Regions from separate parts of the Kitasatospora sp. NPDC058492 genome, predicted to be linked through region 1. Evidence: riboswitches for the same ligand, from Rfam matches in the RefSeq annotation. Region 1 holds a riboswitch; the other holds the start of a gene.
What was found. Region 1 has a riboswitch for glycine ahead of gcvP (aminomethyl-transferring glycine dehydrogenase). Riboswitches for the same ligand answer to the same signal wherever they lie in the genome.
Positions count from the first base shown of each region.

Region 2: linked by a shared signal. The riboswitch ahead of gcvT (glycine cleavage system aminomethyltransferase GcvT) and the one ahead of gcvP (aminomethyl-transferring glycine dehydrogenase) in region 1 are both predicted to bind glycine.

Region 1 is NZ_JBHXMU010000021.1:12,465-27,096, forward strand. It holds gene ACFWPI_RS16120 (MFS transporter) at 1-1,090, opposite strand, end outside; gene ACFWPI_RS16125 (DUF2382 domain-containing protein) at 1,270-1,761, opposite strand; partial or broken gene ACFWPI_RS16130 (PRC-barrel domain-containing protein) at 2,029-2,391, opposite strand; glycine riboswitch at 2,615-2,718, shown strand; gene gcvP (aminomethyl-transferring glycine dehydrogenase) at 2,955-5,855, shown strand; gene ACFWPI_RS16140 (DUF5999 family protein) at 5,947-6,138, opposite strand; gene ACFWPI_RS16145 (hypothetical protein) at 6,533-7,105, opposite strand; gene ACFWPI_RS16150 (hypothetical protein) at 7,473-8,978, shown strand; gene ACFWPI_RS16155 (CPBP family intramembrane glutamic endopeptidase) at 9,056-9,844, shown strand; gene ACFWPI_RS16160 (HAD domain-containing protein) at 9,822-10,358, opposite strand; gene ACFWPI_RS16165 (MFS transporter) at 10,456-11,724, opposite strand; gene ACFWPI_RS16170 (dienelactone hydrolase family protein) at 11,785-12,486, opposite strand; gene ACFWPI_RS16175 (sugar porter family MFS transporter) at 12,541-13,950, opposite strand; gene ACFWPI_RS16180 (FMN-binding negative transcriptional regulator) at 14,203-14,632, opposite strand, start outside.
Region 2 is NZ_JBHXMU010000076.1:22,805-37,436, reverse strand. It holds gene glyA (serine hydroxymethyltransferase) at 1-1,099, opposite strand, end outside; gene gcvH (glycine cleavage system protein GcvH) at 1,193-1,567, opposite strand; gene gcvT (glycine cleavage system aminomethyltransferase GcvT) at 1,779-2,930, opposite strand; glycine riboswitch at 3,132-3,237, opposite strand; gene ACFWPI_RS34385 (enhanced serine sensitivity protein SseB C-terminal domain-containing protein) at 3,586-4,422, shown strand; gene ACFWPI_RS34380 (enhanced serine sensitivity protein SseB C-terminal domain-containing protein) at 4,540-5,463, shown strand; gene ACFWPI_RS34375 (ABC transporter permease) at 5,906-6,895, shown strand; gene ACFWPI_RS34370 (ABC transporter substrate-binding protein) at 6,947-8,722, shown strand; gene ACFWPI_RS34365 (ABC transporter permease) at 8,823-9,833, shown strand; gene ACFWPI_RS34360 (ABC transporter ATP-binding protein) at 9,830-10,900, shown strand; gene ACFWPI_RS34355 (ABC transporter ATP-binding protein) at 10,935-11,981, shown strand; gene ACFWPI_RS34350 (MFS transporter) at 12,127-13,398, opposite strand; gene ACFWPI_RS34345 (cytochrome P450) at 13,395-14,600, opposite strand.

The DNA of each region.
Region 1 (14,632 bases):
GCCGCACGGCCAGGTAGGCCATCGCGACGGCACCCAGGACGCCACCGAGGACCAGCGGCAGGCGCGGGCCGCGGCGGGCGATCAGCATCGCGCCGACCGGAGCCGCCACCATCGAGCCGATCGCGGACGGCAGCAGCAGCAGACCGGCGTGCAGGACGGTCGCGGTGAAGCCGTAGTGGGTGAGCTTCTCCGGGGTCTGGGCGAAGTTGCTGATCACCATGAACGAGCCGTACATGCCGAAGCCGATCAGCAGGCCGGCCAGGTTGGTGAAGGCGACGGCCGGACGGGACATCATCTTCATGTCCACCAGGGGGTGCGCGACCTTGGTCTCGATGACCCCCCAGATCAGGGCGACGACGGCGGCCACGGCGAACAGGCCGAGGGTCTTGGTCGAGGTCCAGCCCCAGTGGTTGCCCTGGCTGACCGCGACGAGCAGGGCGGAGAGCCAGCCGGCCAGGGTGAGGGCGCCGAGCGGGTCGGCGCCGCCCTCCTTGTCGGTGACCGGGTCGGACGGGACGCGGAACGCGACCAGGGCGACCGCGATCAGGCCGAAGACCAGGCCCATCCAGAAGATCGACTTGTAGCTCCAGTGCTCCAGCAGGAGACCGGTCGCGACCAGGCCGAGGCCGGAGCCGACACCCATCGAGGCGCTGATGGCGGCGACGCCGCCGGTCACCTTCTGCTTGGGCAGCTCGTCGCGGACGATGCTGATCGCCAGCGGGAGCACGCCACCGCCGGCGCCCTGAAGGACGCGGGCGACGACCAGCCAGGTGAAGGAGTGGGTGCTGACCGCCAGTGCCGAACCGGCGACCAGACCGGCCAGCGAGATCAGCAGCATCGGCTTACGGCCCCGGAGGTCGCCGAAGCGGCCCAGCAGGGGAGTCAGCACGGCGGCGGAGAGCAGGTTGGCGGTCATCAGCCAGGTGATGCTGGACGCGGAGACGCTCAGTTCCTTGGCCAGCGAGGGCAGGATCGGGACGACCGCGGTCTGCACCACGCTGAACGACAGCATCGCCAGGATGAGGGCCGGCAGGACCCGGGCGCTGCTCTGCTTCTCGGCCGCGGTGGTGGGCTGTGGTGCCTCACTCACGGTTGCTTCCTCCCGTACATAGTGAATGAACTGAAGTAACCATGCCGGGAGATACTTCAGAGTGTCAAATATCCATTGGTGACGCTTTGGCAAAATCGAAGGATTCCGGCCGGGCGGCGACCGGGACGGGGCATGCCGAGGGCCCCGGACCGAGGGGTCCGGGGCCCTGGGGGCGAGGGTCAGGCGAACGGGCGCAGCACGGCCGGGCGGGGGGTCTCGGCCACCGGGGTGGCTGCCGGGGTCGCCGGGGCGGCGGCGGTGTTGTCGTGGACCTCGACGTGCTCGCGGCGCAGTTCGTCCCGGATCACCTCCTCGGCGGTGTAGCGCTCCACCACCAGGCGGACCCGCTCGATCGGGGTGAGGTACTTGCGGACCACCGGGCGCTCCTCGCGCAGGGTGACCTCCTCCACCGCCTCGGCGATCTCCTTCTCGGTGAGCGAGGCGCGCTCGGCCTCGCTCACCGGCATCCGCTCCACCCGGACGCGCTCGCGGACCACCGGGACGCGGCGCTCGACCTGCTCGCTGGTCACGTACTTGCGCAGCTTCGCGGTGCCCACGATGTGCCAGTCCGTGGTGATGTCCAGGCGCTCCTCGCGGCAGGTGATCTCCACCGGGCCGTTGGGGGACGAGGTGGCCGGGCCGGTCGAGCGCTCCGAGACCGGCGCGGCCATGACCGAGTTCGTGGTCGCGGCGGTCGTCACGACCGGGGCGGGCTGCGGCTTGGGCTCGGTCGTCGTGGGGGCTGCTGCGGGCGCGGGGGTGTTGAGGGTCCGCACGTTGACCTCCGTCGCGGTGCCGGTGGGGTCGGCAGGGGTGGTCGGGGCGGGGCCGAGGGAGTGGAAGGTGATGGGCTTCACGGGCTCGGCCGCCGAGGTGGTGCCGAAGTCGAGGTCGGGCCGCGCCGGTCGGTCGTCCTCGCGGCCGATGGGCCGGTCGCCGTCCCGGCCGACGGGCCGGTCGGCGTCCCGGCCGACCGGCCGGCCGTTCGCCGGGGTGTCCAGGCCGTAGTAGCGGTAGAGCTGGAGCTCCTGGGCGGGCGACAGGTGCTGGCCGACGCCGAAGTCCGGCGACTCCTTCACCAGCGACTTGTCGTACGGCACCCGGAGCTCGTCGCCGGAGAACTCGCTGGTGGTGAGCGGGACGAAGGCGTCCCGGCCGAAGATGCCGGTCCGGACGGCTGCCCACTCCGGCTGGCCGGTGGCGTCGTCCAGGTAGACCTCGTCGACCGTGCCGATCTTGTCTCCGTTGCGGTCGACCGCCTTGTGGCCGATGAGGTCCCGGGGATCGATGTCGGTTTGCACTCTTTCCTCCAGTGCGCTGCGCCTGCGGAACTCCCGCAGGACCGTGGCCGGAGCACCCGTTCCGCCTGCCACTTCACACCAAAGGCCATGAATCGGACGGGCGCGACCGGGGTGCGCCGGACGGGCTTCGGGCTGGACCGTCCGGGGGACGCGCGTAGACCCGGAGTGACCCGACGCGGCCGTGATCAGGGGGCCTGCCGCTGGTACCCTGGGCGGCGACCGCCGAGCCCGCTCGGGAGAGTCCCCGGCCACGGAAAGCGCTGGTCGGGGCGCCGAAGGAGCAACTCCTCCCCGGAATCTCTCAGGCATCCGTACCGTGTGGGGTAGGTCACTCTGGAAAGCAGGGCAGGACCGTCGGCAGGGAGCCGACGGCCACCACCCTCACCGACGGTGCAAGCCGGCGGCGTGCCACAGCGCGCCGTGCGGGTGAAGCTCTCAGGTCCCGATGACAGAGGGGGAGGCCTGTCGGGTTCGCCCGCCCGGGTCGAATCGCTGTCCGCAGCGGCTCCGGCCGGCCGGCGTGCGCACCCCCGCCGGTCCGTGACCAGGAGGCCTCGACCACCATGAACGCCCAGCCGAACGCGGGACGCCCCACCGGCGCCTCGACCCTCACCGAGCTTGAGCTGGCCAGCCCCTTCGAGAACCGCCACATCGGCCCCGACGACGCCGCGCAGCAGAAGATGCTGGCGTCCATCGGCTACGGCTCGCTGGACGAGCTCGCCGCCACCGCCGTTCCCGAGGCGATCCGCTCCATCACCGGCCTGGACCTGCCCGGCGGCCGCAGCGAGGCGCAGGTGCTCGCCGAACTGCGCGAGCTGGCGAGCCGCAACCAGGTGCTCCAGCCGATGATCGGCCTGGGCTACTACGGCACCTTCACCCCGCCGGTGATCCTGCGCAACGTCATGGAGAACCCGGCCTGGTACACCGCCTACACGCCGTACCAGCCGGAGATCTCCCAGGGCCGCCTGGAGGCGCTGCTCAACTTCCAGACCCTGGTCTCCGACCTGACCGGCCTGCCGACCTCCGGCTCCTCGCTGCTCGACGAGGGCACCGCGGCCGCCGAGGCGATGGCGCTCGCCCGCCGCGTCACCAAGGTCAAGGGTGGCGTCTTCCTGGTCGACGCCGAGACCCTGCCGCAGACCACCGCGGTGATCAACACCCGCGCGGTGCCGACCGGTGTCGAGGTCGTCGTCGCCGACCTGTCCGAGGGCATCCCGGCCGAGATCGCCGAGCGCGGCGTCTTCGGCGTGCTGCTCCAGTACCCGGGCGCCACCGGTGTGGTCCGCGACCTCGCCCCGGTCATCGAGCAGGCGCACGGCCTCGGCGCGATCGTCGCGGTCGCCGCCGACCTGCTGGCGCTGACCCTGCTCGCCTCGCCGGGCTCGCTCGGCGCCGACATCGCCTGCGGCACCTCGCAGCGCTTCGGCGTGCCGATGGGCTTCGGCGGCCCGCACGCCGGCTACCTGTCGGTGCGCGCCGAGTACGCCCGCTCGCTGCCCGGCCGCCTGGTCGGCGTCTCGGTCGACTCCGACGGCAACCGCGCCTACCGCCTGGCGCTGCAGACCCGCGAGCAGCACATCCGCCGCGAGAAGGCCACCAGCAACATCTGCACCGCCCAGGTGCTGCTCGCCGTCATGGCCTCGATGTACGCCGTCTACCACGGCCCGGACGGCCTGGCCGACATCGCCCGCCGCACCCACCGCTACGCCGCCGCCCTCGCCGAGGGCCTGCGGGCCGGCGGCGTCGAGCTGCTGCACGGCGAGTTCTTCGACACCGTCACCGCCGTCGTCCCGGGCCGTGCCGCCGAGATCGCGGCCGCCGCCAGCGCCAACGGCGTCAACGTCCACCAGGACGGCGCGGACCGGATCTCGGTCTCCACCGACGAGACCACCACCCGCGAGCACCTGGCCGCCGTCTGGGCCGCGTTCGGCGTCTCCGCGGTCGAGGTCGCCGAGGGCGCCGACGCGCTGCCGGCCGCGCTGCTGCGCCAGGACGAGTACCTGACCCACCCGGTCTTCCACAGCCACCGCTCGGAGACCGCCATGCTGCGCTACCTGCGCCGCCTGTCGGACCGGGACTACGCGCTGGACCGCGGCATGATCCCGCTGGGCTCCTGCACCATGAAGCTCAACGCGACCACCGAGATGGAGGCCGTCACCTGGCCGGAGTTCGGCCAGCTGCACCCCTTCGCGCCGATCGAGCAGGCCCAGGGCTTCCTCAGCCTGATCCGCGAGCTGGAGCGCCAGCTGGTCGAGGTGACCGGCTACGACGCCGTCTCGATCCAGCCGAACGCGGGCTCGCAGGGCGAGCTGGCCGGCCTGCTGGCCGTCCGCGCCTACCACCACGCCAACGGCGACACCGAGCGCGACGTCTGCCTGATCCCGTCCTCCGCGCACGGCACCAACGCGGCCTCCGCGGTGATGGCCGGCATGCGCGTGGTCGTGGTGAAGACCCTGGTCGACGGCGACGTGGACGTCGAGGACCTGAAGGCCAAGATCGAGCAGCACCGGGACAGCCTCTCCGTGCTGATGGTCACCTACCCGTCCACCCACGGCGTGTACGAGACCCAGATCACCGACATCTGCGCCCTGGTGCACGAGGCCGGCGGCCAGGTGTACGTGGACGGTGCCAACCTGAACGCCCTGGTCGGCCTCGCCAAGCCGGGCAAGTTCGGCGCGGACGTCTCGCACCTGAACCTGCACAAGACCTTCTGCATCCCGCACGGCGGCGGCGGCCCGGGCGTCGGCCCGGTCGCGGTGCGCGCCCACCTGGCGCCGTACCTGCCGAACCACCCGCTGCAGCCGGAGGCCGGCCCGGCCACCGGGGTCGGCCCGATCTCGGCGGCGCCGTGGGGCTCGGCGGCCATCCTGCCGATCTCCTGGGCGTACGTCCGGCTGATGGGCGGCGAGGGCCTCAAGCGCGCGACCCAGGTCGCGGTGCTGAACGCCAACTACATCGCCAAGCGGCTGGCACCGCACTTCCCGGTGCTCTACACCGGCCCCGGCGGGCTGGTCGCGCACGAGTGCATCATCGACCTGCGCCCGCTGACCAAGGAGACGGGCGTGACGGTGGACGACATCGCCAAGCGCCTGATCGACTACGGCTTCCACGCGCCGACGATGTCCTTCCCGGTGGCCGGCACGCTGATGATCGAGCCGACCGAGTCCGAGGACCTGCACGAGATCGACCGGTTCTGCGACGCGATGATCGAGATCCGGGCCGAGGTCGACAAGGTCGGCTCGGGCGAGTGGGCGGCCGCGGACAACCCGCTGCGCAACGCCCCGCACACCGCCGCCGAGCTGGCCGGCGAGTGGGCGCACGGCTACTCGCGACAGGAGGCGGTCTTCCCGGCGGGCGTGAACCCGGCGGACAAGTACTGGCCGCCGGTCAGCCGGATCGACGGCGCGTACGGCGACCGCAACCTGGTCTGCTCCTGCCCGCCGCTGGAGGAGTACGGCGTCTGATCCGGACCGGACGTACGGCAGGGCCCCGACGGCACGTACCGTCGGGGCCCTGCCCGTTGTCGTCGTCCGGCGGCTGCCCCCGCCGGTGCGGTCAGGCCGCGTGGGCGACGGTGCGGCGCGGCGCGATCACCCGGCCGTCGGGCAGCAGCTCTCCGGTGTCCTCGAACAGCACGACGCCGTTGCAGAGCAGGCTCCAGCCCTGCTCCGGGTGGCAGGCCACCGTGACGGCAGCCTCGCGGTCCTCGCACTCGGCCGACGGGCACTCAGGACGGTGCTGGCACATGCGTACCCTCGCTTCGCTCTGCGATCCTCCCCCGTGGTGCGGCCGCCGGCGGAGCCGTCGGGAGCCGCCGCGGTAGCCGGATCCTGTCCGCGCGCCGACCAGGTGTTGACCGGCGCTCAAGTGGGTAGGACAGGTGGTCCTTCCACGCTGGTTCCCAGTGTCGGCATCTGTGGACGCGCGCGCAGGGATTTCGTGACATGCGCCACAACTCCCGGGCAGAGATCACCCGTTCAGGTGGGTCCGGCGGGAAAGGGCGCACCGATGGGTCAGCTGCGGCATGGCCCGAGGAGGTCAGGGCGGATGGCCCGTCCGGGTGGTTCGGGCGGATGAGGGTGACACGCGCGCCGACGGGCCACCGGGTGCTGGCCCGGTGGCCCGTCGGCGTGGGGCCGGCTCAGGAGGAGCCGAGCAGCAGTGGCTTGGCGAGCGGCGCCCGGGCGAGCAGCGGCAGCAGCTCGGCGGCCGGGTAGGCGCGGTGCGCGGTGACGCCGAGCGGGGCCGGGGCCAGCGGGATCAGCTGGTCGGCGGCCGGGCCGGCGTCGGGGCTGTGCAGCCACAGTGCCGTCGCGTACTGCCCGGGGAAGGTCAGCAGTCGGGGCTGCTGGCGGGACCGGGAGCCCTGGGCGAGCTGCCAGGCCTGGCGCAGCGCCCGGACCGTCGAGTCGAGGTAGGGGCCGGCGGTGAAGTGCGAGAAGGTGTGGCCCTCGACGGCCTGGACGACCTCGGCGGCGGCGGCGACCTCGGCGCCGTCCTTGATCAGGAAGCGCCAGCCCGTCCGGCGGGCGGCGGGCAGCTCCGGGCGCGGCCCGTCCAGGACGTGGACGGCGAGGGGGTGCGCGGGGAGCAGCGGGCCGACCGGATGGCGCAGTGCTGCGGCGGCGGGTTGGCGCAGCGCGGTCTCCGAGTCGAGTGCGGCCAGGACGGCGCGCAGGGCGCTCGGCGGGGGCTGGGGGGTCTGCAGAGTCATGGCGGGGTCCGCCTCTCCGTGCGAGATCGGCGTGCGAGTGCGGCATACCGGCGTGGCGCGGTGTGTCATCGGTGACGGGACCTGGCCGTGTCCGGTTGTGCATGATCGCGGTGCCGGCGCGGTCGCCGCCGTCGACGAGGGTTTCGAGGCGGAGCGGGCCGGCCGGAGCGCAGTGCGAATTCTATCGAACAGGTGCGCAGGGTGACCTGTTTATCACAGGCGGTGGCGCCGGGCAAGTCGGCAGATCTGCTGAATATCCGTCAGTTTCCTTGCATTGCAAGCCAGTACAAGCATTCGGGTATCGATCTTCGAGGTGGGCATGATGCTTGCACGGTCGGGTCGGCCGGTGTCTCAGGAGGAGGGGACCGTGGGCGAGAAGGTCGTGGCGACTCGGGCTGATCTGGCGGACCGGCAGCTGTACCGGCGCAAGCTCCAGGCCTGCCTCGACGCGCTGGGGCGGATGCTGCGCGAGGACCGGTTCGACCGGCCGCGGGCGGTCATGGGCCTGGAGATCGAGCTCAACCTGGCCGACGAGGACGGCCTGCCGGCGCTGCGCAACGCGCAGGTGCTGAGCGCGATCGGCTCCAGCGACTTCCAGACCGAACTGGGCCAGTTCAACGTCGAGGTGAACATCGTGCCGCACCGGTTGTGCGGGCACGTCTTCGAGGACCTGCGCGAGGAGCTCGACACCGGGCTGCGCTACGCCGACCGGCGGGCCGCCGAGGCCGGTGCCCGGATCGTCATGGTGGGGATCCTGCCGACCCTGGAGCACGGTCACACCGGCCTGGACGCGATCTCCCACAACCCGCGCTACAGCCTGCTCAGCGACCAGATCCTGGCCGCCCGCGGCGAGGACATCGCGCTGGACATCGAGGGCGTCGAACACCTCCAGCTGGAGACCATCACCATGGTGGCCGAGGCCGCCGCGACCTCCCTGCAACTGCACCTGCAGGTGACCCCGGAACGCTTCTCCTCGGTGTGGAACGCGGCCCAGGCGATCTGCGGGGCGCAGCTCGCGCTCGGTGCCAACTCGCCGTTCCTGTTCGGGCGGGAGCTGTGGCGGGAGACCCGTCCGGTGCTGTTCCAGCAGGCCTGTGACACCCGTACGGCGGAACTCAAGGCGCAGGGCGTCCGGCCGATCACCTGGTTCGGCGAGCGCTGGGTGGACTCGGCGTACGACCTGTTCGAGGAGAACCTGCGGTACTTCCCCGCCCTGCTGCCGATCTGCGACGACGAGGACCCGATGAAGGTGCTCTCCTCCGGCGGCGCGCCCCGGCTCGCCGAGATGCGGCTCCACAACGGCACGATCTACCGCTGGAACCGGCCGGTGTACGACATCGCGGGCGGGATCGCGCACCTGCGGGTGGAGAACCGGGCGCTGCCGGCCGGGCCGACGGTGGCCGACACGCTCGCGAACGCCGCCTTCTACTACGGGCTGGTCCGGGTGCTCGCCGAGCAGCCCCGGCCGGTCTGGACCAGGCTGCCGTTCGAGCGGGCCGACGAGAACTTCCGGCAGGGCGCCCGCTACGGCATCGACGCGGTGTTCCAGTGGCCGCGGGCGGGCCGGGCGGGCCGCGGCGGCGGGCTGACCACGGTGTCCGCCGTCGACCTGGTGCTCAACGAACTGCTGCCGATGGCCCACCAGGGCCTGGACGAGTGGGGCGTGGAGCCCGCCGACCGGGACCGCTACCTGGGGATCATCGAGCAGCGCTGCCTGCGCCGCACCAACGGCGCGGCCTGGCAGAGCGCGACCTTCCACCGGCTGCGCGAGCAGTACGGGATGGACCGCCCGGCCGCGCTCGCCGCGATGACCAGGCGCTACATCGAGCACATGCGCACCGGCGAGCCGGTGCACACCTGGCCGGTCGGGTAGCCGGACCGCTGTGTCAGGATGATCGCTCCGGCGGTCGGCCGACGGCCGGAGCGACGCCCGCCCCGCTGGAGCCGCCCGTGACCACCCTCCCGACCGCACCGGAGACCGCGAAGCCCACGCGCCGGCTGCTCGGCGTGGAACTGCTGATCGTCCTCGGCCTCTCCCTCGGGGCCAGTGGCGTCAGCGCGCTGATCAGCTTCGCGGCCTCGCTCACCGAACCGATCCAACTCGGCCAGCAGGTCGCCACGTTGAACGGCTCGCGGGCGCCCGGTCGGCCCTGGCTGGACCTGGTGTGGCAGCTGTACTACATCGGGCGCGGGTTGATGCCGGTGGTGCTGGTCGGGTACCTGCTGGTGCGCGAGGGCGCCGCGCTTCGGGTGCTCGGCTTCGACCTCGGGCAGAAGCTGCGCGACCTCGGCCGGGGCGCCGCCGTGGCGGCTGCGATCGGCGGCTCCGGGCTGGTGCTGTACCTGGCCTCGCAGGCGGCCGGCTACAACCTGACGGTGGCGCCGTCCGGGCTGCCGGACGTGTGGTGGCGGGTCCCGGTGCTGGTGCTCTCCGCGTGGCAGAACGCCGCCCTGGAGGAGGTCGTCGTCCTCGGCTACCTGCTGCGCCGGCTCGGGCAGCTGGGCTGGTCGTGGCCGGCGGCGGTGGTGGCGAGTTCGGTGCTGCGCGGTTCGTACCACCTGTACCAGGGGGTCGGCGGGCTGGTCGGCAACATGGTGATGGGGGCGGTGTTCTGCCTGCTGTACCGGCGCTGGGGGCGGGTGATGCCGCTGGTCGCGGCGCACGCGTTGATCGACACGGTGGCCTTCGTCGGGTACGCGCTGCTCGCCGGGCACGTCAGCTGGCTGCCGACCCCCTGAGCGGGAGGCGGCCGGCCGGGGTGCGCGGCGGCCGGGCGAGCAGGCGGTCGACGTGCCGGCGCTCCAGGCCCGGGCCCGGGTCGATCGGCAGCAGCAGGCGGTCGCGGCGCCAGAGGGAGTTGCGGACCAGCCGCGGCGGGATGACGTCGTCCACCCAGGCGAACGGGCGGCCCGCGGCGTAGCGCAGCAGCGGGGCCCACTTGCGGGCCGAGAGCAGCTCCATCAGCGGGACGTGCGGGTCACCGGGCTGCGGGACGTCGCCGGTGAAGCGGACCAGCGGGAGGGCGGGCAGGCCGATGGCCGGGGCGATGTGCGCATTGGCGTGCTCCTCCCAGGTGGTGGCCCACACGAGTTCGTAGGTGCCGGCCAGCTCGCGGAGCCAGGCGCCGTGCCGGGCGGAGAGGAGCACCGAGTAGCCGAGCAGGGTGTGGGTGTCGAACCCGGCGTCCGGGTGCGGGCAGACCGGGTTGAGCACCCCGTCGACGTCCAGGAACAACAGAGGCTTCGGCACCAGTGGCCCCCCAGAGACGGTGGTGTGACTTACCTGGTCGGACGAACCTGGCGTACCAGTGGTTGCGTACGGCCGGGCGCACGCGGGGCGCACGGGGCGCTCACGGCGCGGCCACCGGCTCGGCGGCGGCCACCGGTGCGTCGGCGGTGCTCCTGCGGGCCAGTCGGCGGACCTGAGGCTCCAGCAGCACGACCGCGCTGAGCACCAGGCAGACGACGGCGCAGGCCCACAGCGCGCCCGAGAGGCCGAGCACCGTGGCCGCCGGGCCGGCCAGCGCGATGCCGATCGGGGACAGCGAGAAGGAGCCGAGCTCGTCGTACGCGGCGACCCGGGAGAACATCTCCTCGGGGATCTCCTGCTGGAGCGCGATCATCCAGTTGACGCCGAAGACGGTGACGCCGACCCCGGACAGGAACATCGCGAGGGCGAGCAGCGGCAGCGGTGCCTCCGCCGCCAGCGCCAGGGCGGGCACGCCGAACAGGAACACCCCCCAGTTGCCGACCAGCAGGATCCGGCGGGGCCGCCAGCGGGCCATCAGCACGCCGGTCACCACCAGCCCGACGCCGTAGGCGGCCATCGCCAGACCCCAGTCGGACGCCCCGCCGAGGCGCTCCTTGGCGACCGTCGGCCCGTACACCGACTCGACCGCGCCGATGCAGGCGACCAGGACGGAGAACTGCGCCACGACCACCCAGAGCCAGCGGCGGGAGGCGAACTCCCGCCAGCCCTCCCGCAGGTCGCGCAGCATGCTGTGGCCCTGCGGGGCGGGCGCCTGCTCGGCCTCCAGGAAGAACCGGAGCGAGGCGGCGACCAGGAAGCAGGCGCCGTCCAGGGCGAGCACCCAGCCGGGGCCGACGGCGGCGGTGAGCGCGCCGCCGAGCGCGGCGCCGCCGATCTGGGAGGCGTTCTGGCCCATCCGGAACACCGAGAAGGCCCGGGCGGCGTGTTCCGGGGCGACGGCCTGCAGCATCATGCCGCCGGAGGCGGGGGAGTAGAGCGCGTACCCGGCGCCGCCGGCGGCGGAGAGCAGCATCAGCTGCCAGAGCCGGATGTCCCCGGACAGCACCAGCGCCGCCAGGACGACCTGGGACAGGCCGCTGAACAGGTTGGCGGCGACCATGAGGTGGTGCCGGGGCATCCGGTCGGCGAGGGCGCCGCCGACCACCAGGAGCAGGACGGTGGGCAGCAGCCGGGCGGCGGTGACGTAGCCGACCTCGGACGTGGTGCCGCCGTGGCCGAGCACGGCGAAGGCGGTGGCGATGGGGGCGCCGGCGTTGCCGAGGCCGCTGACCACGGTGGCGGCGGTCTGGATGCGGAAGTTGCGGCTCGCCCAGGCGAGGCGGCGGGGGCGCGGGAGTCGGGTCGGCACCTGGAGACTATGGCCGCGGTTCGTACAGCTGTCCATCGGGTTTTCGCGGCCGGGACGGGCTCAGCCCAGGTGGCCCCAGAGGAAGGTGAGGGTGCGGCGCCAGGCGGTCGCGGCCTGGAGCGGGTCGTAGGTGCCGAGCGGGTTCTCGTCGTTCATGAAGGCGTGGCCGGCCGGGTAGAAGTGGATCTCGGGGCGGACGTCGGTGGCCTCGCCGATCCGGATCGCGGCCTCGTCGACGGCGGCCATCGGGATCGAGCCGTCCAGTTCGCCGAAGTGCCCCAGGACGTGGGCGGTCAGGCCCCGGTAGTCGAAGTCCGGGTCGGGCGGGAGGCCGTAGAAGGGCACCACCGCGGCGACCCGGTCGCCCTCCCGGGCGGCCAGCAGCAGGGCGAAGCCGCCGCCCATGCAGAAGCCGACCACGCCGACCGCGTCGCCGACCACGCCCTCCAGGGCGAGCAGGTGGTCGACGGCCCCGGAGAGGTCCTCGACGGCCCGCTCGACCGGGAGCTCGCGGGTGAGCCGGGCCGCCTCGGTGCGGTCGTGGGTGGTGGCGCCGCCGAACAGGTCGGGGGCCAGCACGGTGAAGCCCTCCGCGGCGAAGCGGTCGGCCATCGTCGCGACGTGCGGGGTGAGGCCCCACCACTCCTGCACCACCACCAGGCCCGGCCCGACGCCCTGGGGCGGGCGGGCCAGGTACCCGTGCGCGGTACGGCCGTTGCTCGGGAAGGCGACGTTCTGCCGGGAGCCGCCCTGGTCAGGCATGGGTTCCTCGCGGGGGGTCGGGCCGGATGCGGCGGGGACTCGACGGGGGCGGGCTCAGCCCATCTCCTCCAGGGCGCGGCCCTTGGTCTCCTTGATGCAGAAGGCCACGAACGGGATGGAGAGCAGTGCGAAGGCCGCGTAGATGACGTACGTCGCCGACAGGTTCCAGTCGGCGAGGTTGGGGAAGCTGACGGTGATCGCCCAGTTGGCGATCCACTGGGCCGAGGCGGCGACGGACAGCGCGAGCGCGCGGATCCGGTTGGGGAACATCTCGCCGAGCAGGACCCAGACCACCACGCCCCAGGAGAAGGCGAAGCAGAGCACGAAGACGTGTGCCGCGATCAGGGCGACGGTGGCGTGGGTGTTGTCGAGGGTGGCGGTGTCCCCCGTGCCCTGCCGGTAGGAGAACGCCCAGGCGGCGGTGCCCAGCGCGAGCGCCATGCCGATCGAGCCGGCCAGGGCGAGCGGCTTGCGGCCGATCCGGTCCACCAGCGCCATCGCGATCACCGTGCCGATCACGTTGATGATCGAGGTGGAGAGGCTGATCAGCAGCGAGTTGGACTCGTTGATGCCGACCGACTGCCAGAGGAACGAGGAGTAGTAGAAGATCACGTTGATGCCGACGAACTGCTGGAACACCGAGGCCCCGATGCCGACCCAGACGATCGGCAGCAGGCCGAACCGCCCGCCGAGCAGGTCCTTGAGCCGGGGCTTGTGCGAGGACTCCAGCACCGCGCGGATCTCCGCGACCCGGGCGTCCAGGTCGACGTCCTCGCCCTCCACCTCGCGCAGCACCTTGCGGGCCTGGTCCTCCCGGTGGTCGGCGATCAGGTAGCGCGGCGACTCCGGGATGGCGAGCGCCATCAGCCCGTACACCAGGGCCGGGATGGTCTCCACGCCGAGCATCCACTGCCAGGCCTGGATGCCGCCCAGGTGGCCGGTGGACTCACCTCCGGCGGCCTGGTTGATCGCCCAGTTGGCGAGCTGGGAGATGGTGATGCCGAGCACGATCGCCATCTGCTGGAAGGAGGCGAGCCGGCCCCGGTAGGCGGTCGGCGCGACCTCGGCGATGTAGGTGGGCGCGATCACCGAGGCGATGCCGATCGCGATGCCGCCGACCACGCGCCAGGTGGCCAGCACCTGGATGCTCGGCGGGAACATCGAGCCGAGGCCGCTGATCGCGAACAGGCCGGCGGCCAGCAGCATGGTGCGGACCCGGCCGAGGTGGTCGGCGAGCCGGCCGGCGGCCACCGCGCCGGCCGCCGAGCCGAGCAGCGCGATGGCCACCACGAAGGCCGTTTCGCCGTTGCCCACGGCGAAGTGCTTCTGGATGCCCGTCACCGCACCGTTGATCACCGCGCTGTCGTAGCCGAACAGGAACCCGCCCATCGCGGCGGCGGCGGAGATGAAGATGACGTGCCCGAGGTGGGCCTCGCCCGCCCGATGGCTGTTGAGTGTGGACAAGCGCGCTCCCCGAGGTGGACGGGCCCGCTCTGACGGCCGAGTGGGCAGGACTCGTCTCACATTCGAGCAGCGGCGGGGCCGCCCTGCTCGAATTGGGGGCCGATCGGGTGATTCGGGGTCAGTCAGGGGCAGTCATCAGGGGCGCGATGGGCCGTTCGCGCCGGGAGCGTGAACGGGCGGACGCGCCCCCGGGCCAGCCGGTGCGCCTGCCGGGGCAGTTGACGCGCCCCCTGGTCGCCCGGTGCGCCCCGGTCAGCTGACGCGCCGCCGGTGCCGGCGCAGCAGTTGGGTGCGGGCAGCGGCGTCCTGGTCGCGCCGGGGGTGCGGGGCGTTCGCTCGGTCGGCCGCGCGCTCGGCCAGCCGGTCGGCGATCGCGTGCTGGGCGTCGGCCGGCTTCTTGTCGTCGTACTTGAACTTGGCCCGCACCTCGCGGACCGTCAGGCGGAGCCCGCGCAGGCCGGGGAGCAGCCGGGAGAACTCGCCCTCACCGGGCACCACCCGGGTGTCCGGCGTCTCCGGCTGGAAGTGCGCCAGCTGGCGGTTGAGGATCTCCGCCTTGCCCGCCGCGGACTCGACGAGCTCGGCGGTGCAGTGGAAGTGGACGGAGGCGTAGTAGCTGGTGGGCGTGCCCGGCTCGCCGCGCCAGTGGCCGGGCGCGAAGGCGTAGCCGTCGGTGACCGCG
Region 2 (14,632 bases), on a different contig from region 1:
TGCGCAGGCCGGAGGTGACCATCGGCGGCCGAGGGTCGTTCGGGACGGCGTTGCGGTTGACCGTGATGCCGACCTCGTGCAGGCGGTCCTCGGCCTGCTGGCCGTCGAGCTGGCTGTTGCGCAGGTCGACCAGGACCAGGTGCACGTCGGTGCCGCCGGACAGCACCGAGGCGCCGGCCTCGGCGACGTCGGCCTGGAGCAGGCGCTCGGCGAGGATCTTGGCGCCCTCCAGGGTGCGCTGCTGGCGCTCCTTGAACTCCTCGGACGCGGCGACCTTGAAGGCAACGGCCTTGCCGGCGATCACGTGCTCCAGCGGGCCGCCCTGCTGGCCGGGGAACACCGCGGAGTTGATCTTCTTGGCGTACTCGGCCTTGGACAGGATGACACCGCCGCGCGGGCCGCCCAGGGTCTTGTGGGTGGTGGTGGTGACCACGTCCGCGTACGGCACCGGGTTGGGGTGCAGGCCGGCGGCGACCAGGCCGGCGAAGTGCGCCATGTCCACCATCAGCAGCGCGCCGACCTCGTCGGCGACCCGGCGGAACGCGGCGAAGTCCAGCTGGCGCGGGTAGGCGGACCAGCCGGCGATGATCAGCTTCGGCTGGTGCTCCTTGGCCAGGCGCTCGACCTCGGCCATGTCGACCTGGCCGGTCTTCTCGTCCACGTGGTACGCGACCACGTTGTAGAGCTTGCCGGAGAAGTTGATCTTCATGCCGTGGGTCAGGTGACCGCCGTGGGCCAGGTTCAGGCCCAGGATGGTGTCGCCCGGCTTGATCAGCGCGAACATCGCGGCGGCGTTGGCCTGCGCGCCCGAGTGCGGCTGGACGTTGGCGTGCTCGGCGCCGAACAGGGCCTTGATGCGGTCGATCGCGATCTGCTCGACCACGTCGACGTGCTCGCAGCCGCCGTAGTAGCGGCGGCCGGGGTAGCCCTCGGCGTACTTGTTGGTGAGTACCGAGCCCTGGGCCTCCATGACCGCCACCGGGGCGAAGTTCTCGGAGGCGATCATCTCCAGGGTGGTCTGCTGGCGGTGCAGCTCGGCGTCGACCGCGGCGGCGATCTCCGGGTCGAGGGAGTGCAGGGACTGGTTCAGAACCGTCATGGTGTGGTCTTCCCGGGAGGAGAGAGACGGGAGCAGAGAGGGGGGAGCCTGGCGGGGCGGCCGCCGCGCTGCGGCCGCCCCGTCACGAGCGGGTCAGCCGCCGATGAAGGCGGTGTACTCGTCCGCGCTGAGCAGCTCGTCGGTGGACTCCACCTGGACCTTGAACAGCCAGCCGCCCTCGAACGGGGCGCTGTTGACCAGGCTGTTGTCGTCCAGGACGTCCTGGTTGATCTCGACGATCTTCCCGGTCACCGGGGAGAACAGGTCGCTGACCGACTTGGTCGACTCCAGCTCGCCACAGGACTCGCCCGCGGTCACGTCGGCGCCGACCTCGGGCAGCTGCACGTAGACGATGTCACCGAGCGCGTCGGCCGCGTGGGCGGTGATGCCGACCGTGGAGACACCGCCCTCGATGGCGGTCAGCCACTCGTGCTCCTTGGTGTACTGCAGGTGCTGGGGGTTGCTCATGGCGTCATTCTCCAGGATGGGAAGCGGGTACGACGAAGCGGGCCGCCGCACGGACGGCTTCGACGCGGATCAGGCGTGGTTCAGGCATGGGATCGGACCTGGGTCGGACCTGGGTCGGACCTGGATCAGGCGTGGCTCAAGCCTGGGTCGGGCGTGGTTCAGGCCCGGGTCTACGGGGAAGGCGGGGCCTCGGCGAGCGAGGCCCCCGGCCTCAGCGGGCGCGCTTGTAGAACGGCAGTGCCACGACCTCGACCGGCTCGTGCTTGCCGCGCACGTCCACCGCGACGGTGGTGCCGGGGGCGGCGTGGGCCGCGTCCACGTAGGCGATCGCGATCGGCCGGCCCAGGGTCGGCGACGGGGCGCCCGAGGTGATCCGGCCGATCGGGGCGCCGTCGGCGGAGACCACGGTGTACTCGGCGCGCGGGACGCGCTTGCCCTCGGAGACCAGGCCGACCAGCACCCGCGGCGGGTTGGCCTCGGCCTCGGCGGCGGCCTTCTCCAGCGCCTTGCGGCCGATGAAGGTGCCCTCGTTGGTGGTCTTGTCGAAGCGCACGACCCGGCCCAGGCCCGCGTCGAACGGGGTCAGGTCGGTGGAGAGCTCGTGCCCGTACAGCGGCATGCCGGCCTCCAGGCGCAGCGTGTCGCGGCAGGACAGGCCGCACGGGACCAGGCCGCGGCCCTCGCCGGCGGCGGTCAGCGCCTGCCAGACCCCCTCGGCGTCGCCCGGGTTGCAGAAGATCTCGAAGCCGTCCTCGCCGGTGTAGCCGGTCCGGGCGAGCAGTACGTCGCGGCCGGCGACCTGGGCCGGGAGGATCGCGTAGTACTTCAGGCCGGGCAGGTCGGCGTCGGTGGTCCCGGCCAGGATCGCGGTGGCCTCCGGGCCCTGGACGGCGATCAGCGCGTAGGTGTCGCGGTCGTCCGTGACGACGGCGTCGAAGCCCTTGGCGCGGGCGATCAGCTCGTCCAGCACCAGCTGGGCGTTGGAGGCGTTGGCGACGACCAGGAAGGCGTCCTCGCGCAGGCGGTAGACGATCAGGTCGTCGAGGATGCCGCCGTCCTCGGCGCAGATCATGGTGTAGCGGGCACGCAGCACGCCCAGCGCGGAGACGAAGCCGACCAGCGCGTGGTCCAGCATCTCGCCGGCCTGCGGGCCGGTGACGGTGATCTCGCCCATGTGGGAGAGGTCGAACAGCCCGGCCCGGGTGCGGACGGCGAGGTGTTCCTCGCGCTCGCTGCCGTAGCGCAGCGGCATGTCCCAGCCGGCGAAGTCGGTCATGGTCGCGCCGAGGGCGCGGTGCAGCGCGTCGAGCGCGGTGAGGCGGAGGGACGACATGGCCTGGAACTCCTCGGTCTGGGCACTCATGGGTGCACGCGCCGGAACCGGACCCGCTCGGGGGCCGACCCTGCGCGCGGGCATGCGGCGGCGTGGGTCTCCCCATCTGTCGTCGAACCTGAGAGCTTCACCGCCCACCTGCCCGCAGCTGTTTCCAGCATCCAGGACAGCATGGTGGCTTGCACCGTGGGTGGGCGCGCGACAGGGCCGTGCGCCACTTTCCAGATGTGCCTAACCCGTGCGGTAGGGGGGCCTGAGAGATTCCGGGGAGGAGTTGCTCCTTCGGCGCCGGCTGTGCCGCCTGACGGGGCACTCCGGGCTCTCCCGCGCGGGTTCGAGCGGCCGGTATGGAGTTGTCGGTCCGCCGGCGCGCCGCGCCGTCGAACGCGCACATCATGGCACGTCCGCGCCGACGACGGGAGAGGGGACCCGGTCACACCCCGCCACCACGGACGCAGCCCGGGGGCGTGCCTTGTGGACCGGGCCGGGTCCGCGACGCCAGGGCACGCGCCTCGCGGCGTTGTCGTCGGTCGCCGATACTCCGCATGGACTCCCTCCTCCGCCTTGCGATGCACGCACCCTGACGCCGCGGTCCGGTCCGACCTGGTCCACAAGGCACGCCCTAGACTGCTGCGCGTCGGCGCAGCAGAGGGCGGCCGACCGGCAGAGGGCGGATCAGGCGCGCATGGGGTACCCGGTGGAGCAGCAGCAGGGGTGGGGCGGGCCGGAGTCGGCGCCGCCGGGCGGCGGGTGGCCGGCCAACGAGCTGGAGCAGGTGCTGACCGCCGCGCTGGGCGACCCGGGTGCGACGCCGCGGGTGATCGAGGTGCTGGCCCGCAGCCAGGTGTGGATCCCGCTGCCGACCGGCGGCGACCCGCAGGGGCCCGCGCTGGACCTGCCGACCATCGAGCTGGCCGGCGAGCCGTACGTACCGGTGTTCTCCTCGCAGGAGGTGTTCCTGCGGCAGGCGCCGGGGATGGCCTTCGCGGTGGCGCCGGTCTGGGAGTTCGCCCGCGGGCTGCCGCTGGGCGTGGGCATCGCGGTCAACCCGGAGGCGGCGGTGGGCATCCCGGTGCCGCCGCAGGGTGTGGCGGAGCTTCGGCGCGGCCCGCGCGAGGAGCGCCTGGCCGACCAGGAGCAGGGCCGGAACCAGGAGCAGAACCAGGGCCAGGGGCCGGAGGCGCCGACCGGTGGCCGGGTGGCGCTGCGCGAGCCGGTGCCGGGGGAGGATCCGGAGCACTTCCTGGCCGCCTGCCGGGCCGAACTGTCCGCCCTGCCCGGAGTGTTGTCCGCGCGGCGGGCGCTCGCCAGCATCGAGGGCGAGCCGACCGTGATGTTCGTGGGCGTCCAGCTGGACCAGGCGGCCCCGGCCGAGCCGGGCGCGGTGAACGAGGCGCTCGGCCGTGCGCTGGGAACCGCGCCGCTGCCGGGGGGCGTCCACCTCGTACTGCTCGATCTCGCCGATGACCCGGTGGTCGAGTGGCTGCTCACCCGGGTACTCCCTTTCTACGCGCGGGGTTGAGCGGGGTTCGTATCGGAGGCACGTCGCCGTGGCGGTGGCCGGTGCCGCGCCATAGGGTGCGTGCAGACGGCCGACGGGCCGGCAGGCTTGAGGAAAGAGGCGCGGCGAGGTGGGCGCATGAGTGCGGGAGCGGTAGCGGGCGGTGCACCGGGGCCCTGGGGCCAGGCGCCCGCCGGGCGCCCCGGAGCGGATCCGGGCGCGCTGGAGCGCACCCTGCGCGAGGTCGCGCCGGAGCGCTACGAGGCGTACGAGCAACTGCTGCACGCACTGGCCGACGGCCAGGTCTGGATGCTGCTGTGGCACGGCACGCCGGGCAGCGCGGACGCCCAGTACGGGAACATGGAGATCAGCGGCCACGGCTACGCGCCGGCCGTCACCTCGTCCGAGCAGCTGGCGTCGTCCGGCTGGGCGCGGGCCCACGAGGTCATCTCCGGGCGGGAGATCGCCGCTTCGCTGTACCGGACCCGCTGGGGGCTGTGGCTCAACCCGCACGCGCCCGGCGGCGGGGTCGGGGTGCCCTGGGCGGATCTGCGGCGGATCGCCGCGGGCCTGGAGCGGCTGCCGGCCGGGCCGTTGAAGCTGAGCGAGCCGCAGCTGAACGCCCAGCCGTTCTTCGCGCTGCTGGAGCGGCAGGCCGGTGAGGTGCGCGCGGTGCGGGCGCTGCGCCGGGCCTGGGTGCAGCCGGCCGTGGGGGAGCCGTACCTGGCGATCGGCCTGGAGCTGTACGAGAGTTCGCCGCCGGCGGTGGAGGCGGTGCGGGCGCTGATGCAGCGGGCGATCGCGGTGGCCCCGGAGGGGCTGGCGGTGTCCACGGTGGCGATGGCGGACGAGTACGACCCGGTGGCGCTGTGGATGCGGGCGCACGCGCGCCCGTTCTTCGACCGGGAGGCGGGACGGCCGCCGACCGGCCCGTACCCGCCGGTGCCGCCTCCGCCGTACCCCGCGCAGCAGGGGCCGGGCTACGGCTACGGCACGCAGCAGCCCGCGCAGGGCTGGACCGGGCAGCCGCAGCAGCCGTGGCCCGGATACCAGGGGCGCTGACAACCAAAACCTTTCTCCAGAAGCCGACTTGATCTTGCATCAGGTCGGCTTCGGTGCTTTCCGGGCGAACTTCCGGCCGGTACCGTCGATCACCTTGACATGCCTGTTGCAGCCGTGTGAAGAGGGATATGCCGAAGGCGTAGGAGGTGCATGCGCACAGATCACAGTTGGGCATCTGTCGGTTGTCAGGGCTGGCGCAAGCGAGTTCGGATGGCAGAGAGTTCTGCGCAACGCACCGCGCGTACTGGGAACCCCACGAAGGTGAACGCGCACGCCGACCGCCAGAACCACGCGAAGCCCATCCCGCGTTGGGGCAGTACCCGTGCACGACGTACTGCCGCGAACACCCGTTCCAAGCACCTCCGCACGTCCGCAGCCGTACCGCCGAACCGGTGACCGGCGCCCGTGGGCCGGCCACCGTCGGCGAGGGGACCAACTGACCATGACCGCACCCATCACAACCACCGGGAACGAACCGGAGGCACCCGCCCCCGCGAGCCCGGCCAAGAAGATCGAGGGCCGCTCCCTCGGCCAGATCGCCTGGACCCGCTTCAAGCGCGACAAACTCGCCGTCGCCGGCGGCGTCGTGGTGATCCTGCTGATCCTGCTGGCCGTACTGGCCAAGCCCATCGAGGCCCTGTTCGGCCTCGACCCGGACGCCCTGAACCAGGACCTGCTCGACGCCAACCTGGGCGGCATCCCGCTCGGTGACTGGGGCGGGATGAGCTGGGACCACCCGCTCGGCGTCGACCCGCTCCAGGGCCGTGACCTGCTCTCCCGCGTGATCGAGGGCTCCTGGGTCTCGCTGCTGGTCGCCTTCGGCGCGACCCTGCTGTCGAACACGATCGGCACCGTGCTCGGCGTCATGGCCGGCTACTACGGCGGCTGGGTGGACACCGTGATCAGCCGCATCATGGACGTCTTCCTCGCCTTCCCGCTGCTGCTCTTCGCCATCGCGATCTCGACCTCGCTGCAGGGCGGCGCGTTCGGCCTGCACGGCCTCCCGCTGCACATCTTGGTGCTGATCTTCGTGATCGGCTTCTTCAACTGGCCCTACATGGGCCGGATCGTGCGCGGACAGACGCTGTCGCTGCGCGAGCGGGAGTTCGTCCACGCGGCCCGCAGCCTGGGCGCCCGAGGCCCGTTCATCCTGTTCAAGGAACTGCTGCCGAACCTGGTCGGTCCGATCCTGGTCTACTCGACCCTGCTGATCCCGACCAACATCCTCTTCGAGGCCGGCCTCAGCTTCCTCGGCGTCGGTATCCAGCCGCCGCAGGCCTCCTGGGGCGGGATCCTCCAGGACGCGATCAAGTACTACCAGGTGGACCCCCAGTACATGGTGGTTCCCGGTCTGGCGATCTTCCTCACCGTGCTCGCCTTCAACCTGCTCGGCGACGGGCTGCGTGACGCCCTCGATCCCAAGAGCAACTGACGCAACGTCAGGCTCTCCCTCCTTCCCATCCTCAAGGGGTTGATCTCACCCATGCGCAGGTCCCGTACCGTCGCCCTGACCGCGGCGGCAGCCGCCGCGGTCCTGATCGTGACCGGCTGCACCTCCGGCAGCAAGGGCTCCGGCTCGTCCTCCTCCGCCAGCGGCAGCAGCGCCGGTGGCGGCGGTGCCGACGCCGCCACCAAGGGCATCGTCAACGCCTCGGACAAGAAGGGCGGGACGGTCACCTACGAGATGAAGGGCTCCCCGGACTCCTTCGACCCGGGCAACACGTACTACGCCTACATCTACAACTTCTCGCGCCTGTACGGGCGTCCGCTGACCACCTTCGCCCCGGGCGCCGGCACGGACGGCGAGAAGCTGGTCCCGGACCTCGCCGAGAGCCTGGGCAAGGCCAGCGCGGACGGCCTGACCTGGACGTACAAGCTGCGCGCGGGCCTGAAGTTCGACGACGGCACCGCGATCACCTCGAAGGACGTCAAGTACGCCGTCGAGCGCTCCAACTTCGCGCGGGACGTCAACTCCAACGGCCCGACGTACTTCCAGGAGCTGCTGGTCGACAACGAGACGCCGTACCAGGGCCCGTACAAGGACAAGACCGGTGGCCTGAACTCGATCGAGACGCCGGACGACCTGACCATCGTCTTCCACCTGAAGCAGCCGTTCGCGGACTTCGACTACCTGGTCGGCTCCCCGCAGACCGTCCCGGTCCCGCAGGCCAAGGACGACGGCGCCGGCTACGTGAAGCACGTGGTCGCCTCCGGTGCCTACAAGTTCGAGTCCTACGAGGACGGCAAGCAGCTCACCCTGGTGCCGAACACCAACTGGGACCCGAGCACCGACCCGATCCGCAAGCAGCTCGCGGACAAGATCGTGGTCCGGATGGGCATGGAGCAGTCCACCATCGACAAGGACCTGATCGCCGGCAACGCCCAGGTGGACCTGGTCGGCAGCGGCGTCGACCCGCAGACCCAGGCGCAGATCCTGCAGAACCAGAAGCTCAAGGCGAACACCGACAACGCCTACGGCGGCCGCCTGGCGTACGTCGCGATCAACACCAAGGTCGCGCCGTTCGACAACCTGGAGTGCCGCAAGGCCGTCCAGTACGCGATCGACAAGGTCTCCGTGCAGACCACGCTCGGCGGCCCGATCCGCGGCCAGGTCGCCAACACGGTGATCCCGCCGGACGTCCCGGGCCACCAGGACTTCAACACCTGGGCGACCAACGGCAACAAGGGTGACGAGGCCAAGGCCAAGGACGCCCTCAAGGCCTGCGGCAAGGCCGACGGCTTCAGCACGGTGATCACCGCCCGTACCGAGCGCGACCCGGAGATCCAGGCCGCGACCGCGATCCAGGCCGCGCTGAAGAAGATCAACATCAACGTCGAGATCCAGAAGTACGCGCAGGGCAAGTACTTCTCGGACGCCGCCGGTGTCCCGCAGTTCACCCAGGACCACAACATCGGTCTGATGATGATGCAGTGGAGCGCCGACTGGCCGACCGGCTACGGCTTCCTGCAGCAGATCTCCGACGGCCGCGCCATCAAGGCCTCCGGCAACAGCAACCTGGCCCAGCTGAACGACCCCGAGGTCAACAAGCTGCTCGACGACGCCATCACCAACACCGACCAGTCGGCGCGCGAGAAGATCTACGGCCAGATCGACAAGAAGATCATGGACCAGGCGGTCTACGTCCCGCTGACCTACTTCAAGGTCTTCCTGTACCGCCCGGACAGCGCCACCAACCTGGTGTCCACCTCGGGCTTCTCGGGTGAGTACGACTACCTGAACATCGGCACCACCAAGTAAAGAGCCTGGCTCCGCATCCCTGAAGGCAGGTGAAGGCAGCGGCCGCCCGCCGCCGTCCGGAAGATCCCGGACGGCGGCGGGCCGCCGGAGCCGCCCAACTGTGTTTGCCTACATCATCCGCAGGATCTTCGCGGCCGTCGTACTGCTGCTGGTGGTCAGCGCGGTCACCTTCGCGATCTTCTTCCTGCTCCCGCGCATCGCCGGCGAGACCGCCGACCAGCTGGCCACGCAGTACGTCGGGAAGAACCCCTCCCCCGAGGCGATCGCCGCGGTCAAGAAGAACCTCGGGTTCGACCAGCCGCTGTACACCCAGTACTGGCACTTCCTCAAGGCCCTGGTCAGCGGCGCCGAGTACAAGTTCGGCCCGGACCCGGTCACCTGCCACGTACCGTGCTTCGGCTACTCCTTCAAGAACCACCTGGAGGTCTGGCCCGAGCTGATCAAGCGCGTCCCGATCACCCTCTCGCTCGCCGTCGGCGCGGCCGTGCTCTGGCTGGTCTCGGGCGTCGCCACCGGCGTCGTCTCCGCGCTCAAGCCGCGCTCGGTCTTCGACCGGATCGCCATGGGCATCTCCCTCGCCGGCGTCTCGCTGCCGGTCTTCTTCACCGGCGCGCTGCTGCTCACGCTGTTCAGCTACGAGTGGCCGATCCTGGACAACCTCCAGTACGTCGACTTCGCCGACGACCCGCTGATGTGGGCCCGCAACCTGATCCTCCCGTGGATCTCGCTGGCCTTCCTCTACTCCGCGCTCTACGCCCGGCTCACCCGCGCCGGAATGCTGGAGACCATGAGCGAGGACTACATCCGCACCGCCCGGGCCAAGGGCCTGGTCGAGCGCAAGGTCGTCGCCCGGCACGGACTGCGCGCCGCGCTGACACCCGTCATCACCATCTTCGGCATGGACCTCGGACTGCTCCTCGGCGGCGCCCTCATCACCGAGCAGGTCTTCTCGCTCCAGGGCGTCGGCGCCTTCGCCGTCCAGGCGATCGCCGACAACGACCTGCCCAAGATCCTCGGCGTCACCCTGCTCGCCGCCTTCTTCATCGTCGCCTGCAACCTCGTGGTCGACCTCCTGTACGCACTCGTCGACCCCCGGGTGAGGCTCTCGTGACCGAGCTCCAGAAGACCGAGGCGGTCGCCGCCCAGGCCCCGTCCGGCGACCCCTTCCTCTCCGTCCGCGACCTGCGGATCCACTTCGACACCGACGACGGCCTGGTCCGCTCGGTGGACGGGGTCAGCTTCGACCTGCACAAGGGCCGCACCCTCGGCATCGTCGGCGAGTCCGGCTCCGGCAAGTCCGTCACCTCGCTCGGCATCATGGGCCTGCACCGCACCAAGCGGGCCCGGATCACCGGCGAGATCCGGCTGGACGGCGAGGACCTGATCGCGGCCGGCCCCGAACGGGTGCGCCAACTGCGCGGCCGCGAGATGGCGATGATCTTCCAGGACCCGCTGACCGCGATGCACCCCTACTACACCGTCGGCGCGCAGATCGTCGAGGCGTACCGGGTGCACCACCCCCAGGCGTCCAAGAAGCAGGCCCGGGCCCGCGCGGTCGAGATGCTCGACCGGGTCGGCATCCCGCAGCCCGACCGCCGGGTGGACGACTACCCGCACCAGTTCTCCGGCGGCATGCGCCAGCGCGCCATGATCGCCATGGCGCTGGTCAACGACCCCTCGCTGCTGATTGCCGACGAGCCCACCACCGCCCTGGACGTCACCGTCCAGGCGCAGATCCTGGACCTCATCCGCGACCTCCAGGGCGAGTTCGGCTCGGCCGTCATCATCATCACCCACGACCTCGGGGTGGTCGCCGAACTGGCCGACGACATCCTGGTCATGTACGGCGGCAAGTGCATCGAGCGCGGCCCCGCCGAGACCCTCTTCGACGCGCCCGAACACCCCTACACCTGGGGCCTGCTGGGCTCCATGCCGCGCCTGGACCGCGAGCTCCAGGACCGCCTCGTCCCGGTCAAGGGCACCCCGCCCAGCCTGATCAACGTGCCGTCCGGCTGCGCCTTCCACCCGCGCTGCCCGTACGCCGACCGGACCGGCGGGCGCTCCACGAGCGAGCTCCCGGTGCTGGCCGAAGCCTCGCCCGGCCACTACGCGGCCTGCCACCTCCCGGCCGCCGAACGGCACCGCATCTTCGCCGAAGAGATCGCGCCCCGGCTGTGAGCCCGGCCTCGTACCACCTTTCTGGAGAGAACCGATGACGGACACTCAGGCGGCAACGGCCCCCGCGCCCGCGCCCGCCCCCGACCGCGAGCCGCTGCTCCGGGTGACCGGCCTGACCCGGCACTTCCCGATCCGCGGCGGACTGCTGCGCCGCCAGACCGGCGCGGTGCGGGCCGTCGACGGCATCGACTTCACCGTCAACGCCGGTGAGACGCTCGGGGTCGTCGGCGAGTCCGGCTGCGGCAAGTCGACGATGGGCCGACTGGTCACCCGGCTCGACGAACCGACCGGCGGGAAGGTCGAGTTCGAGGGCACCGACATCACCCACCTGGGCGTCGGTGCGATGCGGCCGCTGCGCCGCGACATCCAGATGATCTTCCAGGACCCGTACTCCTCGCTCAACCCGCGGCACACCGTCGGCACCATCGTCGGCGCGCCGTTCCGGCTGCAGAAGGTGGAGCCCGAGGGCGGCACCAAGAAGGCCGTCCAGGAACTGCTGGAACTGTGCGGGCTCAGCCCCGAGCACTACAACCGCTACCCGCACGAGTTCTCCGGCGGCCAGCGCCAGCGCATCGGCATCGCCCGGGCGCTCGCCCTCCGGCCGAAGATGATCATCGCGGACGAGCCGGTCTCCGCCCTGGACGTCTCCATCCAGGCCCAGGTGGTCAACCTGCTGGACGACCTCCAGCGCGAACTCGGCCTGACCTACCTGATCATCGCGCACGACCTCTCGGTGGTCCGGCACGTCTCGGACCGGGTCGCGGTGATGTACCTCGGCAAGATCGTCGAGATCGCCGACCGCGACTCCCTCTACGCGAGCCCGCTGCACCCGTACACCAACGCGCTGATGTCCGCGGTGCCGGTGCCCGACCCGCGCCGGCGCCAGCGGGCCGGCCGCGAGCGGATCCTGCTCAAGGGCGACGTCCCCTCGCCGATCAACCCGCCCAGCGGCTGCCGCTTCCGCACCCGCTGCTGGAAGGCCCAGGACGTCTGCGCCAGCCAGGAGCCGCCGCTGGCCGCGCTGAAGACCGGGCACGAGGTGGCGTGCCACTTCCCCGAGCTGGGCGAGGGGAACGGCTAGGGCGTGTTTCAGGACGCGCTGGTACTGGCCGGCGCCGCGTTCCTCACAGCGAAGCGATGCGCCGCACCGAACGGCCTCTCGGTCGTTCGGTGCGGCGCATCGTGGTGTCAGGGCTTACAACCCGGCTGGGGCGGTGCAGTGTTGATTATGTGTCAGAAACTGGGCCCTTGCCGGCGGGCAGCCGGGTCGCCGCGGGCATCGCGAGCCCGGCCGCGAGGAAGACGGCCGCCAGCGCCACCCACCCGTACTGACCGGCCCCGACGACCGCGACCAGGGCGACGGGCGCGGCCACGTTGGCGGCTCCACGGCCGATGGCCAGGACGCCCTGGTACTGGCCGGTGGCGTGCTCGGGCGCGAGCTGGAAGCTGAGCCCCCATTCGCCGGAGACCTGGTACATCTCGCCCCACGTGTGGGCGATCATCCCCAGGCCGAGGACGGCGGTCGCGACCAGGGTGTTCCCCCAGCCGGCGGCGCCGTACAGCAGGCAGGCGCAGCCGAGGAAGAATCCGCCGAGGCGGGAGATCCGCCCCCACAGGCCCGGGGTGGTGTCGTTGCCCTTGGAGCTCACCTGGACCTGGAAGACCACCACCAGGATCGTGTTCAGGACGATCAGGGCGCTGAACAGCCAGGCGGGCGCCTTGGTGTGGGTGACCAGCCACAGCGGAATGGCGATCTCCATGAGGGCGCCGTTCAGCGACAGCACGGCGTTCAGCCCGGTGAACCGCAGGTACCGGAGGTCCTTGAGCGCTGCCCCCAGCGGCTGCTTCTCGCTGTGCGCGGGAGGCGGATGCCGCACGGGCATCCGGTTCAGCACGAGGGCCGACCCCGCGTAGGCCAGCGCCGCGACGACCACCATCGCCTCGTACGCGGCCCGGGTGTCCAGGTACAGGGCCAGGCCGGCGGCTCCCGCACCGAGTGAGATCCCGATGTTGCTCACGACCTGCTGGTGTGCGCGTGCGGTCACCCGCTCCTCGGCCGAGGCGATCAGGGAGACCAGGGCGGGCAGGACCGTGCGGCAGCCCCGCTGCACGACGCCCACCGCGCATGCCGTGACGGCGAACGGCCAGAAGGAGCCGACGACCAGGTAGCACAGCACCGCCGGCCCCGCGGCGACGGTGAGGACGAGCAGGACCCGCCGCGGCCCGATGCGGTCGGAGAGGTGTCCGATCGGCAGGGCTGCCAGCAGGCCGGCCAGGCTGGCAACCGTGAGCCCGATGCCCACGTCCACCATCCGCAGACCCACCACCCGGGTGAAGAACAGCACGCTGACGGTGGCGAACAGCCCGTCCCCGAGGGTGGTCAGGAACGTGGACAGCGTCAGTCCGCGCACCGGCCCGGCCGGCGGGACCGCCCTGGCGAGGGCCAGCCGGGCAGCGCTCGTCCGGGACGGGGGAGCTGCCGTATCCGTTTTCGTCACGTGGCGGCAGCCGCCTGGAAGGTGACCGGCAGCGTCGCCAGGTAGCGCATGGTCGCGGTGCGCTGGCGCAGCGGCTCCCCGGCCATCCGCAGGCGTGTGGGGCGCCGCAGAATGGCCTTGATCAGCGCCTGCAGCGTGACCTGGGTGAACAGGTTCCCGACGCAGGTGTGCGGGCCCCGGCCGAATGCCATGTGCTGATTCGGTGTCCGGTCCAGAATGATTTCGTCGGGGCTGGTGAATTTTTCGGGATCGCGGTTTGCGGCGCCGAAAAGCACCACGACGACGTCTCCACGCTTGAGCTGGACGGATCCGATGGTGACGGGCTCGGTGACGATGCGGCTGGTCCCCTGAACCGAGGCGTCATAGCGCATGAGTTCGTCGAAACCACTCGACAGCAGTGCCGGGTCGCGCATCGCCTCGAATTTGTCGGGGTTCTCCAGCAGGGCCAGCATGGCATTTCCGGCACCGGCGACGATCGAGCTGTAGCCGGACTGGAAGACGACCCGCACCGTGTTCCGGACAAAGGCGTCGGCGACATCCACCTCGGCGCGGTTGCCGGCGACATGGGCCAGCAGTCCGGGGCGCGGATTGGCCGTGAACCAGGACTCGACCATTTCGCTCAGTCGGCCGCGCGCCTCGATGCCGAGTTTCCTGAGTTCCGCACCGGTCTCGATTCCGTCCCCGGCGGTCTCGGGCGCCAATCCGGCGTCCATGCTCCGCACGATGGCATCCGATATCGCGGCGAAGGTCCTGACGTCCGGCTGCTCGATGCCCATGAGCTCCGAGATGGTCGCCAGTGCGAGCGGTTCGACGACCTCCGACATGAGGTCGAACTCCGCCCTGCCCTCCAGTCCGTCGAGCAGCGACCCGACGAGAGCCTTGCCCTGCTCGCCGACGGCCTCCAGGTCCTGGGCGCGCAGGGCGTTCATGAAGAGGCTGCGGAGCGGGCCGTGGTCCGGCGGGTCGAGGGTCTGCAGGCTCAGCCACGGTTCGGAGACCGACTCGCCGGCCCGCCGCCAGTCCGTCGCGAACACCGCGGGGTCCTGCAGGACCATCTGGCAGTCGCGGTACCGGGTCAGCACCCAGCTCTGCATCTTCTCGTGCCAGTGCACGGGCTCCGACGCGCGCAGCTCCGCGTAGACCGCATAGGGATCGGCGAGAGTCGAGCTGTCGAGGGGGTCATAGCGGACCGGGAGTTTCATGGACAATTCCTAGGATTCTTGAACGGCCTATG